DNA from 4 places in the Terribacillus sp. JSM ZJ617 genome. Region 4 is predicted to be linked to each of the others. Evidence: riboswitches for the same ligand, from Rfam matches in the RefSeq annotation. Region 4 holds a riboswitch; each other region holds the start of a gene.

Region 1 (4,991 bases), on a different contig from region 4:
TTCGCGGTCTTCTTTCGATATGGATGCATGACTGCTAAGCCCATCCTTCAAGGAACGGAGTACATCCAATGCACTGATCGAACGCATTTCCTTTTTGATGATCGTACTGGAAATTCGGTTGATCACATAGCGCGGATCAATGCCGCTCATCCCTTCATCGCTGTGTTCTTTTTTCAGTTCCTGGATATCTGCGTCGCTGAATCCTTCCAGCTGCTTCCCATTATAAAGATGCATTTTCTTCAGCAAGCTGATACCGCCTTGGTTCGATTCTTTCAATCTCGTAAGAATTGTGAACATCGCAGCAATCTTTAGTGTGTGCGGTGCGATATGGACATCTTTAATATCACTTTCCGAGATCATTTTCTGATAGATTTTCTCTTCTTCATCCACCTTAAGATTATAAGGAACCGGCATGACGATCATCCGGGAATGCAATGCTTCATTCTTCTTATTGGAAATAAATGAACGATACTCTGATTCGTTCGTGTGCGCCACGATTAACTCATCCGCACTGATTAACGCAAAGCGGCCGGCTTTGAAGTTGCCTTCCTGCGTCAATGAAAGCAAATGCCAAAGAAACTTCTCGTCGCATTTCAGCATTTCCTGAAATTCCATCAAGCCGCGATTAGCTTTGTTGAGCTCTCCGTCAAAGCGATAAGCCCTGGGATCCGATTCTGATCCATATTCCGCGATTGTGGAGAAATCAATGGAACCAGTCAAGTCGGCAATATCCTGTGATTTTGGATCGGAAGGACTGAATGTACCGATTCCTGATCGTTTATCTTCGGAAAAGAAAATTCGTTCAACAACGACATCTTCTATTCTTCCATCATACTCTTCTTCCAGACGCATCAGGTTTAATGGGGAAAGATTCCCCTCAATCCGGATACCATATTCATCCTCGAATTCCTTGCGAAGATGAACAGGAATAAGATGGAGCGGATCCTCATGCATCGGGCAGCCTTTTATGGCATAAACTGCACCCTCATCTGTCAGTGTATATTCCTCCAGCCCTCGTTTGAGCAGGCTGACGAGCGTGGATTTCCCTCCGCTTACCGGTCCCATGAGCAGGAGAATCCGTTTGCGTACATCCAGTCTCCGAGCTGCCGGATGGAAGTATTCTTCTACCAGCTTTTCAAGCGGTTCTTCCAAACCGAATAATGCATCCTTGAAGAAGCTATAGTTTTTCACACCATCTTCTTCTTCAATGCCTTTATGCTTGATCATATTATATACACGGGAATGTGCAGATTGAGCAAGATAAGGCCGGTCTTTCAACAAACGCAGATAATCAGCGAGCGTTCCTTCCCAGTGGAGCTTCTCTTGTTCCTGGCGATACTGCTGTACCTTATCCAATATATTCATCATTCATTAACCTCCCAGGCATTGTTAAACAAAAGGCGATTACCTTAATGTATGCCCAGGGTTTGGCTATCATGCCAGCAAATCCATAAACGACGCTTACGGCTTCTGCTTCCATCCTATTTCCATATACGACTCATTCGTATATTTATCCAGCATGACATCGTCAAGCTGAAGTGTCTTTTTATCGTTAGGGAATATATGCATCAGCTGGGCCAGTTTCTTCACTATTTTCTTTGGATATGCTTCCGACATTTCCAGCATCAGCTGAATAGCTTCTGCTGCAGGAAGGACTTCCCGATAAGTGCGGGAAAGGGTCAAAGCAGAAAACGTGTCGACGACAGCTAATATTTGCAAATCCACTCCTAGTTCCGGCAAATAAGCACCATCCGGATAGCCTTGTCGATTCAGCCGTTCGTGATGACTTCGCGCATAGCGGCCGAGTAAAGGCTCACCTGCCTGGTGCAGGAGTGTCTCTCCTTTGACCGTATGTGTTTGTACAATCTCATATTCCTCTTTTGTCAGTGACGTTGTTTTATCAAGAATTTCACGAGGTATATCAAGCTTGCCGATATCGTGAAATAAATATCCTGTTGCACAAAGTTCCAGCTGCACGACATTCATATGATAAGCGAGCATCGTGCCGATCACAAAAACGTCCATGGAATGGATGAAAGCGTACGGATCTCTTTGCTCAAGCATATGCCAAAGACTGCTTCTTCCCATCGTCTTCAGGCTTTTGATGTATAGGTCCTTCAAGAAACGGATGCTTTCTTCCTCATAAAGCAATTTTCCATAGCGATATTCAAAAGCGATATAAGATAAATTTGTGTAAAAATGCTTTTCCATACTTCGTTTATATGTTGCTTGATGATCCATTTCTTTCTCCTGTAGCTGCAGAATCATCTGCTGAAGACGATCTGTCTTGCTAAATGGATCAGAAGTCTCTTCTTCCGCTGTTTCCACGATGACGGACGGTACTCTGTTATGCTTCAGCTGTTCCAGTAATGCTGCAGTAATGACTGTCCCTTTATCCAGTTTTGTCTTGTCTGCCAGGACAATGTCACTGCCCAAAAAATCACCTAGTAGTATATCTTGGATGCGTTTACGTTTTAAGATCAATTTCATTCTCCTTTTTCAAAAAAAAGCTGCCAGATCTGGCAGCCTGAGAATCCATTTTCGCAACTGGCTGGCATAGAATCTCATTCCTTAGCCCCTCAAGTTTTGCGTAACTGCCTTTCAACAGTGCTGCCGTATATGTATGTAATTGTTTCCTGGTTGTATTCTGCTGACAAATCAAGCAGCTTATAATAGTCCTCTTTTGTTGGCAGAAGGTCCACCATTTCCACATTCAGTGCTATTGCCAACTTACTGATGCCCACAAAAGAAATATTTCGCTTGCCGTTTTCAATATCGGAGTAGTACGATCGATTAAAACCCGCCATGCCAGCCAATTCCTCCTGTGTCAGCATCTGTTTTTTTCTCAGATATCGAAGCTTATCCCCAAATGTCCGAAGCAATAGCGTGTAATCTCTCATATTATTCATGCACTCCATTATACCTCGTTACCTCAGTAAATCCACCGGATATAAGTGACATTAGTATAATGCTACCAAATAAAACAGGTTAAAGTACTATATTTGCCCCCTTTTATCCATGTCTAAACAACTATAAAAAATAAACTGCACACAAGGTGCAGTTTAGGATAACCCATCGAAGCCCTGCTGACGAAGAGCTTCATAAATGATAATTGCAGCAGTATTAGACAGATTCAAAGATCGAACTTTATCTGTCATATGAATACGAAGGCATAGCTCCTCTTTTCCTACTAGCAAATCCTTTGGAATGCCAGTCGACTCCCGTCCGAAAACGAATAGCAGATCTTGATCTGTGTTACTGAAATCATAATCTGAATAATACTTGGTACCGAAGTTCTCTATATAATAAAAGACACCTTCCGGAAATTTTTCATATAACTCTTCTATACTATCGTAGTAATGGATATCCACGTCATGCCAATAATCCAATCCTGACCTTCTCAGCATTTTGTCATCCGTCGAGAAACCAAGCGGACGAATCAGATGCAAAGCCGTATCTGTCGCAAGGCAGGTACGAGCAATGTTCCCTGTATTAGCTGGAATTTCTGGCTGGAATAGTACGATATGTCTTGGCATATACTTTCACCTCTGCTTTTCTACTTTCAACCTTACCAGTATAGCATAGCAGAGATCATAGCCCAATCTGGAAAAATTTATATACAACGTTCTTTGTATATGCCGGTGAATCAACGTAAGCCCAATGACGCATTCTGCTGTTGGCGGTGTGTGCATTGACCAAAGGCTCTCCTTGTGCATTCCGGGCTACCACTATCGTATTATGGTTGAAATTGCCATCGCCCTCAAAATCATAGCAAATCACATCCCCAGGCCGCAGCAGTCTTGCATCGGCTACTTCCTTGCCTCGTAACCCTTGTTTTGATCCGCTCAAATACCACCGCAAAGCATTCGCCACTGTGAAACTATAGCTCCAATTTTCCCCATTGAACCACCATCCCGAATTCCGGTCCGGTTCTCCCCGCATTGGTGCTCCGCCCGCCCGAAGGCACTGTGAAATGTAATTTGTACAGTCTACTTCAAATTTCTTATAGGCAGGGTTATAATCATTCCACCATCGCTCGGCATACTGAACCGCCGCTCGTCTGTCGTAGGTGAATTGCCGGTCAAAATCCTGATCATTGCTTTCATAAACGACAAGTCCCTGGACATGAGGCTGGACAGCATCCTCTACCCGCTCATTATGAATGATCTGCCCATCACGCATACGGGCTATATGTGTATGCACTTCTTCTTCATGATACGTAGCATGCTGCTTATGCACGAGAAAAGTTGCACATAAGCGGTAGGTAATGATATCCTCTTCCCCATCATGCTCTTCGCTCAGGATTGTCCCTTCTCCTCGAATCTGGGCAACCTTCGCCCCATCCTTTTCATGGAAAGCAATTCGGTTTACAAGCCAATTCCCAGCTTTCTTCCCGTCGACTTCCTGCATCCAATAATCCGCCAGCTGTTCACTCTTCCCCATCTCTATCCCTCCTGTTCTTCCTTCGATATGACATGGCATATCCCCGCAGGAGGAGCAAGCCTCCTACTACGAATACGGATAAAATAGTCATGAATGTCTCCATGCTCCCACCTCACTTGTATGTATGTAGAATCATGACAGTATATGCTTCATCAGCTTGACTGATTCTATTTGTGAAAGCGCAAACATTTTTAGTTACAAATGTGACAAATTTGTGTATCCTTATAAAAAAGGGGGAGAATACGATGTCTGATGTTTTGCAAACCATCCTTAGCCACAAATCAGTAAGATCATTTACGACCGAGCGCCTTACAGAGGAACAGATAAAGGAGCTTGTCTCCGCTGCTCAAGCAGCATCCACGTCGAGTTTCCTCCAGGCGTATTCGATTATTGGTGTGAGCGATCCTTTAGTGAAAAAGGAGCTTAGCACATATGCTGGCAGCCAGGAGTACGTCGTGAATAATGGCCACTTCTTTGTTTTTTGTGCTGATTTCTACCGCCATAAGGAAATGGCTAAAAATTTGCGAGCCGATATTTCCGAAACAATT
Region 2 (4,991 bases), on a different contig from region 4:
CCGATTGACGAACCGGTGCCCTTCTACTAATTTTAGAAGCTTTTGAACCACTTCCTCCATCGACACTCCTGTATTCGGAACAGACGCCTTTTGAATAACGCGATTATAGTAATCCTCTGTGTACTCAGGCATTTCTCCTAGCGTTAATTTGTTAGGATCTTTTAATTCATCTATTTTTGTTAAAATCGACTTAAAAAAGGACAATAATTCCTCTCTTTGAAAGTCATTCCCGTCCATACTAGGATATAATTTTTGAATTTCCTTCATTATTTTACCTCCTAATGTCTAAATATTTATAGAAATTACTGATTGCAATTTTATGTTTTAGGTAGAAAGGGGGAATGTTAGCTATAAGAACAAATTAAGACAAGCGCAAGTAATTTTCTCATAAGAAAAAGATCCCCTCCTTTAAACAGATCAGAATGCTCTCTTTAATCTGTTTACTAAAAGGGGATCATCCCATATTAGATAAATTATGGAGAAGCCAAATATTTTCATTCGGTAAGGCGAATAGTCAAACTGCTACCTTGACCTTTTATTCTGGCATTTTAACTCGCTTTTACTTCCTTTGCTTTAACATCATCATTCTCTTTTAGTAGTTCGCCTACTACGTTTTTGTGGTTTATAAGATTTCTTGCTTTCTCAACAAGGTTTTGTATCGTATGAAGTTCCTCATCATTAATCTCAATTAGTTCCTCAAACATCTCCACCGATTCTCGTGAGATAGATGCAATCTCAACGATTGTTGTCATGATCTGTTGTGAAGCAGTAGATAATTCTTCTGTGTTTGCAGAAGAGTTCTCGTTGTTTTCAGCAATAATTTTTGTAGTAGATAGTATCTTTTCGAACATATTTCCAACCTCTAAAATGTCTGCATTCGTATCTTTAAATTCTTCGGTCCCCTGGTTCATTGACTTAACCACTATAGCTGTTTCTTCTTGTATATTTTTCACGATATGTGATACTTCTGAAGTAGATTGGCGAGTTTGTTCCGCTAATTTTCTTACCTCATCTGCAACAACAGCAAATCCTTTACCATTTTCGCCTGCTCGAGCAGCTTCTATCGCTGCATTCAGCGCCAGCAGATTAATTTGTTCAGAGATCTCTGTAATCACCTTAACAATACTGCTGATTTCATAAGATTTTTCTCCAAGTTTGTTTATTGCATTAGAGGTTGTATTAACTGTTTGATTAAATTGATCCATCTTTACCAAGGAATCTTTTAGTTTCTCATTTCCTTGCTGCGTCAATTCTAGCGTAGTAATGGATTGTTCTGAAATCTGATTAGATCTAACTGATAAATTTTCTATCGCTTGTGTCATTTCTTCCATGGAGGCAGCACTTTCTTCTGTGGCTACTAATTGTTTCTCTAATCCTCTGCCTACCTCGTCAATTGCTGCTCTCACAATATCAGCTTGTTCAGAAGCATATTCACCTGTTTCCGCAAGATTTACGCCTTTTTCATTCACATCTTTTGATAACGACAGTAGTTCCTTTTCTATATGGCTGCAGTTCTCAAGCTGCTGCTCATTCCCAACGCGATTCAAAATAATTTCATCGCCACTGCCTAAAGTGTTTAATTGTGCACGACGTTTCAGTGCAACATATTGGTAAGCAAAATAACCTAAAGCTATCAATAGAATGACTATTATTCCTATCAAGTAAAATTCCATGATAAATTAAACTCCTACTTTCTGTTTCAATCAGAATTATATTTTTATAGTTCTCTTATAATAATGTATGTTCCATCAGCTACATTCGAAGGAATGGCTTGCAGTTTGCTATTGTCTTTATACATATGAACAATATGATTACCTTCGATATCTTGGTATTTTTTCATGTCGTGATATTTTTCCATCACACGAATCGATTTAGGGTTTGTCGCTTCGCCCACTACTGCCTTCAGCCCCTGCTTCGCTGCTTTTGTAATCAACCTATTTCCTAATTGCTTAATTACTTCATGACGCTCTTGTTCGGCTATCACGCCCAACATAAATAGGTGCAACATATCCCCATTGGAAATATCTTTTCCGCTACGTCTTTTATAATCTTCGATAAAGCGTTTATCTACGTCTTCCAGTACGTGAAGAATAACATTCATATCATAGAAAGAACCTTCGAATACATCCTCTCCAATAATTTCGGGTGCATTGGTATCTCCGGCAAGGACACCTACAACATGATTATCACTGTCTAGAGCGACTGCACAATATCCTTGGTCTACAGTTGAATCCAAATAATCCTTGGTAAAAGCATAGAAATCTTCATACGCTATACTTAATTGTCCAACCATCGGTTCCTGAACCCATTTCCCTGCAACATCTACACCAATAAATGTACGGGCGAGACATTCGGCAGCTTTTTGAATCATTTCTGTTTGATTCTTTGTTAAAATTTCATATGTATACAATTCCTGTGTTGCTTGCATGTTTTAATCTCCCTTTTAACTGCAAATTTGGCGAACCGGATGTTACATAGAATGATTTACTTTATCCATAAACCTTCCCGTGAATTCAATTCTTTCAAGGGCATTCCTAATTTGCACTTGAGCAATTTTAGAAGAAGGTTTTATTACAATTGTATCTTTAAAACCTAAAGTAGAATAGAATTGCATTGTTTGTTCCAACTGCGGTACAACCTTCGAAGGTACAGGCGTTTGATGAGTTCCATCGACAACAAAAGTATAATCTTTTCTAGATACTTTATTGATTGTATCCTGCAAATCGACCATATATCCTTCTGCATCTTCCTCCCTCATTAATCCATGTACCTGGACATGTACTTCTTTGGCATTTTCATCAATCGCCATCTTATACTTCTTTTTATCTACTACTATCATTTCGTTCGCTCCTTTTTCTATATGCCTGATAAAACTATAATTACCGCTTAAGTGTGAAAAAAAGCTATCCTAATATAGACAAGGATAGCCAATGATATAATTTCATACTTGGCAACCCGACTATCATCATCCATACGGATATTAGACTCGTAGCTTTGCGTCCCTATCTTTCGATAAGTTTGCCTAATAATTTTGATTTATAGTTCTAAATACACCCCGCCATAACTTCACGTTCCCTTTCGCATTATAAATTACTCATATTTTCTTGTCTAATTATAACTGCTTCTTCTATTTATAGGTGTATTAATTCATCAACCACCATTTCACGGATGCTGTCACAGGTCTAATTTACTATACATTAAAACCACCTGCCTCCCTTATATCGGTCAACTACAGACAATTTAAATAGAAATTGTTAAATGTTTAAAGATGTTCACGATATAGCATCGTTCCAGCTAGTTCAAAAGAATAAGAGAGTCCTCATACAAACATTTAATCAACATTCCAAATATAATTGTTAACCAAAAAATCTCACCTCTGTTTCTCAATCTCAATTGGCTGGGTACTACTCGATTAGCTTTTATCAAAACAGAAAAAATTGAGCTTTGCCTCTTGTAAAGCTGTACACTTAGTAACTGCCTATATGTCTTATTCCTACCACTCATACTTTCACTAATAAAAGAATGTTTTTATAGTGCACCACTTTAATTCTAAATGGGTGTCATGTAGTACTGAATTTAAAAAAGGCGAACCACAAAGGAACGCCTTTCAGCCACTATATATTATTCAGATTGATCTGTATCTTCTTCTCTATCATCAGTATCTTGCTCTTGATCTTGGTCCTGCTCTTGTTCCTCCATTTGCTCATCATCAGCTGGATCTTCATCGTCACCATCATTACATGCCGCCAACATAAGAACTGAAACCATTCCCAATGCTACCATCCATTTTTTAAGCATTGAAACCTCTCCCTTTAAAAAATTAAGGTACATAAGTAAGATACCAGAGGACTGTTAAGAAGAGGTCAATTCATTGTAAACAGGCTGTTAATGAGAACGATCATTATTGACGCTAATCGACATGAAAGAGGCAGTTATTTAACAACTTTAGTGAGCTACAGATTAATCTGTAGCTTTTTAATTGAACTGAAACACCTAGCTCTCTTGTTATATCTCGTAAAAGCCTTTAAGATTCCCTAGGCTGGTCGATATATATACCGTGCATATTAATTAATCAGAAAGGAATATCTTGGTTTGGGAGCCTTAATAGTTTTGAGCAGCTAATTAATATGTAGAGCTTTTTTTATTAGAAAGGAATTTAATCGTGAAAATCAAAACAAAACTTCTTGGTATAATTTCAATTTTAATATTTTCCTTATTACTAATTGGAGTTTCATCCATTTTCATCAATTCTTCCATTACAAAGAAGAATGATATCCTAAAGGATAAAATGGAGTTTCAAAACAAAATCAAGCATGTCCAATATAGGTTAGCTGGCCTATCGAATGATGAAAGAGGTTTTCTCATCACTGGCGAACAGGATTTCGCTGATGGAATGGAAGAGAAATCCGAGGATATCTTCTCAACTTTAGATCAATTGGAATCACTCATCCACAATAAGGATTATTTGACGAACGTAAATGATATTCGGGATAACTTCTCAGAGTTTTGGAGTATGAATCAGGAAGTAGTAATACAATTTGCCTCCAATCCCGAACAAGCAGAATCACTTCACTTAGGAGAGGAAAGAACCTTACGGAAGGAATTACTAGATCCATCCGTAAATGAGTTAGTCGATCAATTGAATAAGGATGTGAATGATTTAGAAGCAGATATTCATAGATATGGAACTGTAAGTGGATGGTTCATTAGTACAGTGTCAATAATCTCAATTATTATAGGGATCCTTTTAAGTATGCTTCTTTTAAGATCCATCTTGGTACCTCTAAGAAGTCTCAATAGACAGCTTGAGGATATTGCGCAGGGAGATGCGGACCTGACTCAAAAAGTAGAAGTCAAGAGTAAGGATGAATTTGGTCAGCTTGCTGCATCCTTTAATGCTTTTGTTCACTCACTGGCAGGTATCGTAAAGCAGATCAGCAGTTCATCCCAACAGGTCGCGGCCGCTTCAGAAGAATTATCGGCAAGCTCTG
Region 3 (4,991 bases), on a different contig from region 4:
TTGCTGTGTGGTAGCTATTGTTTTCCGGGTTGTAGATTTCATTGAAAAAAATCTTGTCTGTCAGGCCATCTGACAAGATTTGCTTGTATCTAGGTAATTTGGAAGCTTGCAGCTTCTCCAGCACATCATAATCTATATAACTGAGATGAATCTCGGATGTTCTTTGTTGTGATGACCAATCATAGAAATCAACGATTAAACCATTAACAGTTTGTGTTTTATTCATTGTATCCCATATCTGTCCTGCAAAATTAGTGTAAGAGGAATTATGAAACTGTTCTCCCCCTCTTAGCAGTGTTCTTATTATCCGGTAATCGTCTACTGAAGCATTTGCAGTTACATCTTCTTCAAGCTGCCACTTTAGAAAAATGCCCTCATCGGTATTGACTGTGAAGTTAGATTGAAGCAGGAGAAACTGCTCCTCAAATTCTTGGCTATCTCCGACTATGAGTAAATATTCCATGTATTGCCCGAGGCTTTCAAGAAGGATAGGACTAGTGTCGCGTTCTCCATCTCCATAGCTAGCAATGAAACCTTCTTTGTTCTTGTATTGTTGTTTGACGGTACTAGTAACTGTTTCCTGGTCAACAGAAGAAGAGAAATTTAAAAACAAAAGAAGGCTACAAATCAGCAGCAAAAGTATTTTAGCAACATAACTTTTATGCTGCATCATCCTTAAACCTTTCTGTTTTATCCCACTTAATTGTTTGCTTAGTCAGCCGGCTCCATATATAAGAAAGTCCACTCCGTAAAAGCAGTAACAGGAAGATCTGAGCATAAGTGAAATACATGATTAAGCCGATAAGTACATTAAAGGGGGTAATAGTCCTTTCAAGCACCATTGCACTGACGACCTGAGCAGTATAAACTACATAGCTCATAAACCAGAACAACAGCAAAGGAGATTCAAAATCGGGCAGGTTGACACCTAGTAAGCTTAGAATGAACCATGTATTTGAAAATAGCAGCATTAATACAAATAATAAATAAGTCAAAACATGCTGGAAGCTATGGACAAACGTCTTTCCTTTCCAATAACTCCATTCATGAAACGATTTCTCCAATAGATAGATATTACCTGTCAGCCATCTTGTACGCTGTCTGACAAAGATACTGATTTTCTCTGGTTCCTGTTCCCATGTTCTAGAGTGGTGAACAACAGGTAATTTCCACCCTAAAGCCGTCAGCCTGACAGTAAGTTCTGCATCCTCGGCAAGAGCATACAGGTCATACCCCCCAGCTTCCTGCAGAACACTTCTTCGAAGCAGCATGTTCGTTCCTGCCAGGGAACCTGTTTTAAACATCTTCCATCGACCACTTTGCATTAATAGCTGAAAGACCTGAAATTCGATCGAGATCATTCTAGTCAATACGTTTCGGTCTGCATTGATAGTCTTAACATAACCCACTGCTCCTCCAGCGTCAGGAGTACGTTCTGCAGTGTGAATCAATTCCATCACACTGTCTTCAGCGGGCTGATTATCTGCATCAAAGACAATGAAATAATCAGATGTCGTTACAGATAACCCATAATTAAGTACCCTTGATTTTCCTTTCGGAGACCCAGGAGGGACTTTTAAATAATGTATACGGGAGAAAGTGCTGCTGAATTTTAGAATGATCTCCGCTGTGTCATCTGTAGAGGAATCATCCAAAACATAGACATCCAATGCTCCTGGGTATTTTAGTCGGATCATGGCTTCTAAAGTCTGCTTTATCACGACTCCTTCATTATGTGCAGGAATTAAAACAGCGATAGAGGGATAGGAAGGTAATGTAATTTCTTCTTTCCTTTTCAATCGCTGTAAAACGCCAGCGATTGTAAGAATGGAATAATAGATGAGCAGAATCCAGAAAAAGGCCATAACTGCTACTAGAATAATCTTCATCCTGCTGCTCCTTTGAATGGCTGGGTTATCTCTAAGATAGACTCTATCTCTTCCTCCAGTACAGTTTCACATATGAGAGGAGGATCAATTAGATTAAATTGATTCCGAAGTTTACCCATCAATCTGTCAATTACGATTTGACATCCTGCTTCATTGGTGTTCTGAAGGAAGATAAGGAATTGCTCTTCTTTTACTTGTGTGACTAAGTCGAATTCAGCGCGTATCGAGCTTAAAATTCCCTCACTTACAATGTGGGAAATAGAGCTTGTTGTTTCCAGGACTTTATCAGGAGTAACGATGGAAGCAAAAACATAATAATTTTGTTCATTACGTCGTCTCGTCCCGGTCGAAATCAACTTCACACGACTCTTAAATTCAGTCAAAGTTAGTAATTGGGAAGAACCAGCATATTTTTCAAGTGCTTGAATCTTCTCTTTTAATGCTATATTTTCGTTACGATAGCGTGATGTTATCCCATAGGTAAGCCAAATTAAAACCATGCTAACAGTTACGAGAATATGGCGAAGCAAATAATAAACCTGTTCTGTCAAAGATGCATGCGTGAATAATGCATAGAAAAGTAGAAAGAAACCAAAAGAAAGACTAAGCAAAAGCAACGTGATAAATTGTTTGGCAAAGCTTCCGGCGTGGATGGAAAAAATGGCTAAAAGCAGAATTAAACCATCGGTCAAAGGAATAGAGGACGATGCTGTAAAGGATAATGCCATAAAACTACATAAAAGAAATGTCAACAAGATCCGGAGTTGCATGTAAAACCTACTTTCTTATTCAAAATAAAAAACAACCGCCAATAAAATGGCGGTTGCACTAGTAGCTCTTCTTTACCCAAGTGCCCACATACAGATAAAGAGTCGAAGCTTCATTTTCTATTGTCATAATATATCATTTATTGTATAGATGTCCATATTTATTTACCCAGTATTCGATTCAGCTGTCTCTGTCAGGAATCGCAAACCTGCTAAATATTTTCGTCCGCGTTTTTGCACCCATTGGACACGTACATCACTTTCGCGGAAGCTGTTGTGATTGGCGTGCAGACGCAGTACTTGACCTGGTTTAATCGGCTTCTTCAGTTCGATTTGGCATCCGCTCAGACTGTAATCAATAAGCGTGGTTTCTATTTTACCAGTATCTGCAAAATAGAGGACGCCAGGAACCGAGATTGTTTCCCTGATGCTTTGCCGCTCGGATTGTTTTGGTTCGGCTTGTGTTTGACGGAAGAAGCGGGAAACTGCATGCAATAGTGTTGAATTTACATATTCCCTGCTAGTATATATGTCTGGTGCATCGACGAACAGGAGTTTGATAAGGGCACGGTACTGTTCCTGCGTGACATCCTGGAAGGATACGCCTGCATAATAGCTTTTTCCTTGCTGGGAAACCCAATGCTTGTGAAGCTTCAAGCCTTGTAGCGGACCTGAGGAAAGCGTCAGCGGACTTCCGGCTGACAGCAGATGGGCTGCTTTTGCATCAGGCAGTTCCAGCCTTGCGCCATATTCGCTTAAGTCAATGATTCGTATGGAATGCTTCTTCTCATCAAGACTATTCACAAGCTCTGCTTCCAGCGTCACATCAAAGCGCTCTGCTTCTCGGAAGCGCGGCCGTTCCACCGAAATGATCAAAGCCATGACAAGTGCGACAGCATTGTATAGCACCCAGAAAATATTGATATAGAGCATTTCGACATTATCGTAAATCTGTATAGGGGTAAACAAATCTATTCCGATCATAATCATACTAGCAATGCTCATCGCAAGCAGAACTACATATGGTGTGCTTGTCCGCCAGAGAAAATGCCGGCGATTATTCACTATTCCTTTGCGGGTAACATTGAATTTGATCGATTTTCGGAAGAATAGTTCCGTTAGAACAGATACAGCCATGTAAGGGGCGAGTGCCACCTCATAAATGTGACTCCAAATCGTCGTCCGTTTGTTATCTGCCATGCGGCGGAACGCGAGCTGTGACGATAGGAACGCCGGCAGCCAGAACAGCAATAGAGTCGAGAAATCGGTTTGCAGACTATAGATGGAGAACAGCAGGAACAGCAATGGTGCCAGTAAATACACCATCTTATAGATTCCGAAGAACCAATAATGAATTCCATCCATGTACAGCAAGCGCTGCATGAAGCTCAAACCTTTGATTGTGAGCGGATTCCATTTTCGGATGACTTGGATATTGCCTCGGCACCAGCGGTCGCGCTGCTTTAGAAGGTCAGCGTACGTTTCAGGGGATAAGCCAACAGCTAATGCTTCATTCACAAAGACCGTTTTTTGCCCATTTGTCTGGAGAAGCATACCTGTTGCCATATCCTCGGTTATGACGCCCGTTGCGAAACCCCCGATTTCCTCTAATGCACTTCGGCGGAACAAAGCATTGCTTCCGACATACATCGTCGCATTGAAGCGATCCTTTCCTTCCTCCAAACGGCGCATGAAGAAGTCTTGTTCATTCGTAATATTATCCTCGAAGAACAGATTGTACTGGAATGCGTCTGCATTATAGAATACTTGCGGTGCCTGGACGAATGAGACTTTGTTATCGGTAAAGTAGCCAAGCGTGCGTTCAAGGAAATTGGCGCGCGGTACCATATCAGCATCCATCGTGACGATGATCTCGCCGTCTGTTTTTGTCATTGCATGGTTCAGATTCCCGGCTTTTTGATGCTTATTATCCGGTCGATCTAAATAGTAAGCACCCATGGATTCAGTCAATTGCCGGATGTCTGCACGTCTTCCATCATCACAGACATAGACCTTGAGCTTGTCCTGCGGATAAGTCATCATTTGGCACGCTGCAATCGTCCGCTTTAGAAGATCTGCTGGTTCATTGTAAGTGGCAATATATACATCGACTGTCGGCAGTTCCTTGAATTCCGAAAGCGGAATGGTTTTCCGCCTGAACGGCTTCCAGGAGAGGATGGTGAAAACGACGGATTGTAAAAATCCAGCCCATTCCGTCACCAGCAGCAGGATTCCGACTATCAGACTGAGTATTCCTACTGTCGGCAATGTGAATGCAGTCCGCCAAATCAAGTAGACAAGGTTGATACCAAGAAAGGCAGCCAGCAGCAAATAC
Region 4 (4,991 bases):
TCATTTAGTTTTTCAGTTTTCGGTATACCATAATTAATTAATACATCCGGTCCGAAATCTTTAAATATCTCTTCATTCTCATATTTAGGCTTATTATCCTTTATGATAACTGAACCATATTTGTATGAAAGTTTGCGGTGCTCTCTTAGTAAGGAGCACGATTGCATTTCTTGTTTAACGGATCCATATTTGTCTTCTAGTTGCTTATATTCTCTATTAATCATATTAAAGCTCAATAGATGCTCTTTTATTGTTCCTTGGCTTATAGTAATCGGGCTTTTAAGTAGCTGCTTCCCTATCTTATTGAAATAAGGAACGACTGTACAATCGCCTGGAACTTTATAATCCATTAATTGTTCAGCCATAAAAAGGTTGTCTTTTAAAAGAGCGTGATCAAGCTCAACAACACCTTTCAAATAACCTAAGTCATTCAGATAAGTATTAAGAGCAACAGTATCTATTTTACTGACTTGCTTAGGTACAAATTTTGCAACCATACCTTGTTTTATAAATTCATGCCTTTTAACTTCTGAATTTATCAACTCTTCCTTAACTACATTTTTAATCTGTTCGAGGTGACGCTTCTTTGTTTTAAGCTGAATATACATACCGCTTTCAACGAGTTCTTGCATCATATCTGCTGCAGTCATTTTTTTCATTTATAGTACTCCTTCCTGAAGCATTTCTTGCCTCTGCCTTACTAACTCCAGGTACTGTTCTTCATTGTTACAAATACAATGGTCAATCCCAAGCAAGTAGCCATCTAATTTCACAGCATCAGCAGCTTTAATGTTAGCTATGTGCTCATTAAGGTTATTTTCAAATTCCGCCTCGTCTTCATCATTATCAGGTTCAGAGTTATTCCAAATACTAATTAAAGTATCCTTTGCTTCTTCCAAGCTGCATACTCTACGATCATCCAAATCCTGCAAGTCCACGAGGATATATAATTTGTCTCCCATCAAATCTCATCTCCTAAACTCTTGTTTTTCTTGTGGTCATACCATTTCCAACTGTCATTCCATAACTGGTGTATTGCAGCTGAAGTTTTTTCATCAAAATAATTACGTAAATCCATCCAATCGTCTGTCTCCCATATAAGATCATTTAAATCGAATATCATATGATCTTGAGGTGTACTCCAAGCTACAATTGCTTCTTCATTTATTGTTATGGATTTTATCTCTGCATGGCCCCTTACGCTAATGTGTAGCACCATACATCTGCCTCCTGTATTAAGTAACTCTGAATTTTTTATAATCATCTTAAATTTCCTCCCATAAAAAATAGCCTTAAGAAAATTTTCTTAAAGCCGCCTCTAATCTATTTTTTAAGCATAACTCTGATCCAAGATTGTCAGCAGACTCAAATCATCGTTGATATCTAGCTGTTTCCCTAAATCTTCTATGAGCTGTAGGGTTTCATATACCTTGAGTTTTTTTCCTGGAATGGCTCTTTTTTGTATCAACATTTGATTTAAACCGACTACGAAATATGCTCCATCTTTACAGAACATACCTCTTGGATCAATTGTCTTGTGTTTATTGCTTTTCTCTAACTCACGCAACATTCTATCTACTTTGTCTTGGTCCTTATACTGTAATTCAACACCTGTTACTATAGGAGATGCCCAGCCTAGAACCATATCAAATATATATGAAGTTGCTTCAGCACTCGCATTTGAGTACACTCTAATCGCGGATAGTCCATTCTTAGGTTGTGAGTTGAAAGGACAAATCTCAAAACTTATATCATCAGCCTGCACAAAATAACTCTTAGTTCGCTGATCATAGCTTACACCGGCTAAACCCCTCTTAATTTCATTCATACTTTGATTGATAAACACCGTAATTACGAAAATATCATCATTTTCGCCCCATTTTTTCATTACAAGCATCCTCTCTTAATATTAGTTATTAATACATGAACTCATGAATCACCCCCTAAAAGGCATAAAAAAAAGCCTTTGGGTTTGGTTTTTTAATGTAAAAACCAAGCCCAAAGGCTCTTTTCTAATTTGTAAACACAGCTAATCGCAATACGATTGCAATAAAAATTAAGATAATATCTTATAGCTGAATTATAACAGAGATATAATTGTTAGTTCAATCCATAATTAAACAGATCAGAGTTGTTATTTGCTAAATCATCAAATTGAATTTGATCCAATTCGATAACGTGTTCAATTACTTTTTCTGTTGTTAGTGACTCACTTACTTTTGAATTCAATTCGTTAATTTTAAGTTCTCTTGAATCAGTTTTATAAACTTTCATACCTTCTAATATATCTTGTTCAGAATCTCTAATCTCGCTAGACAAAGTTACTAATTCAACATATTCCTCTTTATTTAACATAAAGTATGTACGTTTATACAGAAGTCTGGTTTGCTTATTTGCTCCAATTAACATTACGAGAACACCTTCCCTTTAAAATGTTTTAATTCCCCTAATATGATTTATTTAATCGTAATACATAATTAATAGCACCGTTGTAAGATTTCATAATTTAATTTTGAAAAAAAAATAACCTTCTTTTAGCTAAAGAGAAGGTCGGTTGCACTAGTAGCTCCAGGTTGCATAAGTGCCCATATACATCAACCTTTCTTCGCTCCCTATAAATCCTTATCGTCGGTAAGTACCCTGTAACGCAGCAGTTCCGACATATGAACGCCCAGTGCAACAGATAATCTATATATGTTTAGTAGTGAAACATTTCTCCGGCCGCGCTCTATGTCACTGACATATGTACGATGTAATCCACACATTGCTCCAAGTTCTTCTTGAGACAAGCCTTTTTGTATCCTTAATTGCTTCACAATAATGCCTAAGCCTTTATATAGCGCCTTTTCAAGTTCTTCCATAAGCAAATGATAGTATACCCATAAAAGTACTTCTACAGACTATAAGTTACATCCGGTTTCTTAAAAGGAATATTTTTGTGTTAATCTACAACTTGTAGTAATTTTATCACAGTTTTATTCCAAAAGATAGAAAATAAAGTTCTGGTTGATTGTTAAATAGTACAATTTGTTATTGACTTTCCTAAGCAACAGAAGTTATTAATTTGTTTATTGGTAATAATCAGAAACAAAATGGACTCTACACCAAAACGGTGCAGAGTCCATTTGATATAAATTCAATCAGCGTAGACAGATGATTGTCCTGTTGCTTTATGCTTCTCCCAAGCGTACACTAGGCTTGAAAAAGTCCTCTCGATATGAACAGGATCTTCACTTGCATTAGAGCCTAAGAAATCGTTGCCAGCGTCAAATGTCTCATGTCGCACTGCATAATTTTCTGGGTTCGCTTGCGCTTCATCAAGTGACACAACCAAGACTTGGCCATCCTTAGTCACTACAACACTGCTGTCAATAGTATCATCTGCAGAAGCAATTACATCAATTAGTTCTTGTTTAGTGAACGGGATATCACTCATGTTTTCTAGCTCCTTTGTAAGTGGTAGGATGTTGCCCTTTGTATACGAATAACTAGTACTAAAGATTCAATATTTTTTCAGAGAAGAAACCCGCCATTACATTAAACAATAGCGGGTTTGCACTTTTAACGCTCCTAAAATGGTAGAAATGCTGCTAGTTAGAAGCTTTTATGGAATTTCAGAACATCATATACGTCTCCTATGATATTTACTGTAACTGTATCAGTCTTTACAACACCATTAGCATAGGTAACAACAAATTCGAATGTAGCTTCTCCTTCTCTCAAGGCTGTAGATCCTTTCAAGAAGTTTTCTTCATACAATTCGCCGCTAGCTACAGTATCTGTATCCATTTGCATTTTAACAGTTTTTCTGAATAGGCTGCTATTCTCCTGGTAGCCTTTAAACCTAGACTCAATGTTTGTGACAGGATAAGGTGATGTATTCGCTTTTAGTACGAATGCTTCACCAGAATAGAAATCTTCAGGCTTGTTGCCCAGTTCCTGATGAATTTCATTCCATTTGTCCGTGTGCTCTACAAATCCTTCCAGAGTTAAGGCTTTTACTACAATTACAACTGGAACTTCCACTTTGTCAAAACCATCATCTACAATGCCAATAAAGGTATAGTCATCTTTTTCTACCTTATCGATTGTATAACATGAGCTTTGACCGCTCTTCATATCATTCTCTTGAAGTACAGATTCTAGAGTTCCATTTCCTTTTTTCATCTTCAATTCGATGTCTAATGGATCATTATCTTTGTCGGTAGGCTTCAAGCATATAGATACTTTATCTCCTTCATACACTGTTGATGGAGTATAAGTAACTGTTAATTCCGGAAGATTGTTCTTAATTGTAACAGTCTCAGTTTCGCTATCCTTAGCGCCATGTTCATCTGTCACAGTTAACCTTACTTCGTATTCGTCAACGCTTTTAAAAGTGAACGCAGGATTTGCTTCTGTACTCATCTTAGTCCATTGTTCTGTTCCTTTTATACGATACTCATAGAGATACGTAAGCTTATCATTTTCTGCATCAGACGACTTATCAGTGAATTTAACTGAATCGATACGAGTGGCGGGGTTTGGATTTATTGTGAAGTTTGCTTCAGGAGCAATATTTTCGATCTTCACTTGCTTTGTAATACTATCCGTATCTCCTTCTGTATCTGTCACAGTTAATCTTACATCGTAGGTGCCAACTTTAGGGAACTTATATGAATGGTCAGCTTCTGTACTTATAGTGGACCAATTCTCGGTACCTTGAAGCTTGATTTCATATTTATAAGTTAGCTTATCACCTTCTGGATCACTCGATTTATTCTTAATGTTAACAGTTGTAAGTCTGTTTGTCGGATTAGGTGTGGCATCAAAATCAGCAATTGGGTTGAGGTTATCAACCTGCACAGTAACAACCTCTGTATCAGAAGCACCATCAACATCAGTTACAGTCTGTCGTACCTCATAAGTACCCACTTGAGGGAACTTGTATGATGTATCCTTATCATCGCTAAGTTTCGTCCAAGAACTGCTGCCCTTTAATCGAATTTCGT

Evidence for each region. A riboswitch is a leader RNA that binds a small molecule or an ion and turns the genes downstream of it on or off. The one in region 4 is predicted to bind cyclic di-GMP.
Region 1: another riboswitch for cyclic di-GMP. It lies ahead of ACH6C1_RS11940 (HD-GYP domain-containing protein); the one in region 4 lies ahead of ACH6C1_RS17510 (hypothetical protein).
Region 2: another riboswitch for cyclic di-GMP. It lies ahead of ACH6C1_RS15715 (hypothetical protein); the one in region 4 lies ahead of ACH6C1_RS17510 (hypothetical protein).
Region 3: another riboswitch for cyclic di-GMP. It lies ahead of ACH6C1_RS04105 (hypothetical protein); the one in region 4 lies ahead of ACH6C1_RS17510 (hypothetical protein).

The regions. Positions count from the first base shown of each region.
Region 1 is NZ_JBISEQ010000003.1:80,908-85,898, reverse strand. It holds gene ACH6C1_RS11945 (PrkA family serine protein kinase) at 1-1,365, opposite strand, end outside; gene ACH6C1_RS11940 (HD-GYP domain-containing protein) at 1,462-2,490, opposite strand; cyclic di-GMP riboswitch class I at 2,540-2,625, opposite strand; partial or broken gene ACH6C1_RS11935 (helix-turn-helix domain-containing protein) at 2,697-2,900, opposite strand; gene ACH6C1_RS11930 (tRNA (cytidine(34)-2'-O)-methyltransferase) at 3,063-3,536, opposite strand; gene ACH6C1_RS11925 (amidase domain-containing protein) at 3,592-4,443, opposite strand; gene nfsA (oxygen-insensitive NADPH nitroreductase) at 4,689-4,991, shown strand, end outside.
Region 2 is NZ_JBISEQ010000005.1:53,294-58,284, reverse strand. It holds gene ACH6C1_RS15730 (pyridoxal phosphate-dependent decarboxylase family protein) at 1-267, opposite strand, end outside; gene ACH6C1_RS15725 (methyl-accepting chemotaxis protein) at 549-1,673, opposite strand; gene ACH6C1_RS15720 (hypothetical protein) at 1,718-2,428, opposite strand; gene ACH6C1_RS15715 (hypothetical protein) at 2,471-2,839, opposite strand; cyclic di-GMP riboswitch class I at 2,947-3,033, opposite strand; gene ACH6C1_RS15710 (hypothetical protein) at 3,622-3,798, opposite strand; gene ACH6C1_RS15705 (methyl-accepting chemotaxis protein) at 4,163-4,991, shown strand, end outside.
Region 3 is NZ_JBISEQ010000001.1:850,543-855,533, forward strand. It holds gene ACH6C1_RS04095 (hypothetical protein) at 1-673, opposite strand, end outside; gene ACH6C1_RS04100 (glycosyltransferase family 2 protein) at 660-1,889, opposite strand; gene ACH6C1_RS04105 (hypothetical protein) at 1,886-2,659, opposite strand; cyclic di-GMP riboswitch class II at 2,698-2,781, opposite strand; gene ACH6C1_RS04110 (glycosyltransferase family 2 protein) at 2,822-4,991, opposite strand, start outside.
Region 4 is NZ_JBISEQ010000006.1:185,004-189,994, forward strand. It holds gene ACH6C1_RS17490 (hypothetical protein) at 1-659, opposite strand, end outside; gene ACH6C1_RS17495 (hypothetical protein) at 660-962, opposite strand; gene ACH6C1_RS17500 (hypothetical protein) at 962-1,264, opposite strand; gene ACH6C1_RS17505 (hypothetical protein) at 1,331-1,888, opposite strand; gene ACH6C1_RS17510 (hypothetical protein) at 2,101-2,409, opposite strand; cyclic di-GMP riboswitch class II at 2,540-2,622, opposite strand; gene ACH6C1_RS17515 (helix-turn-helix domain-containing protein) at 2,613-2,861, opposite strand; gene ACH6C1_RS17520 (hypothetical protein) at 3,137-3,436, opposite strand; gene ACH6C1_RS17525 (PKD domain-containing protein) at 3,595-4,991, opposite strand, start outside.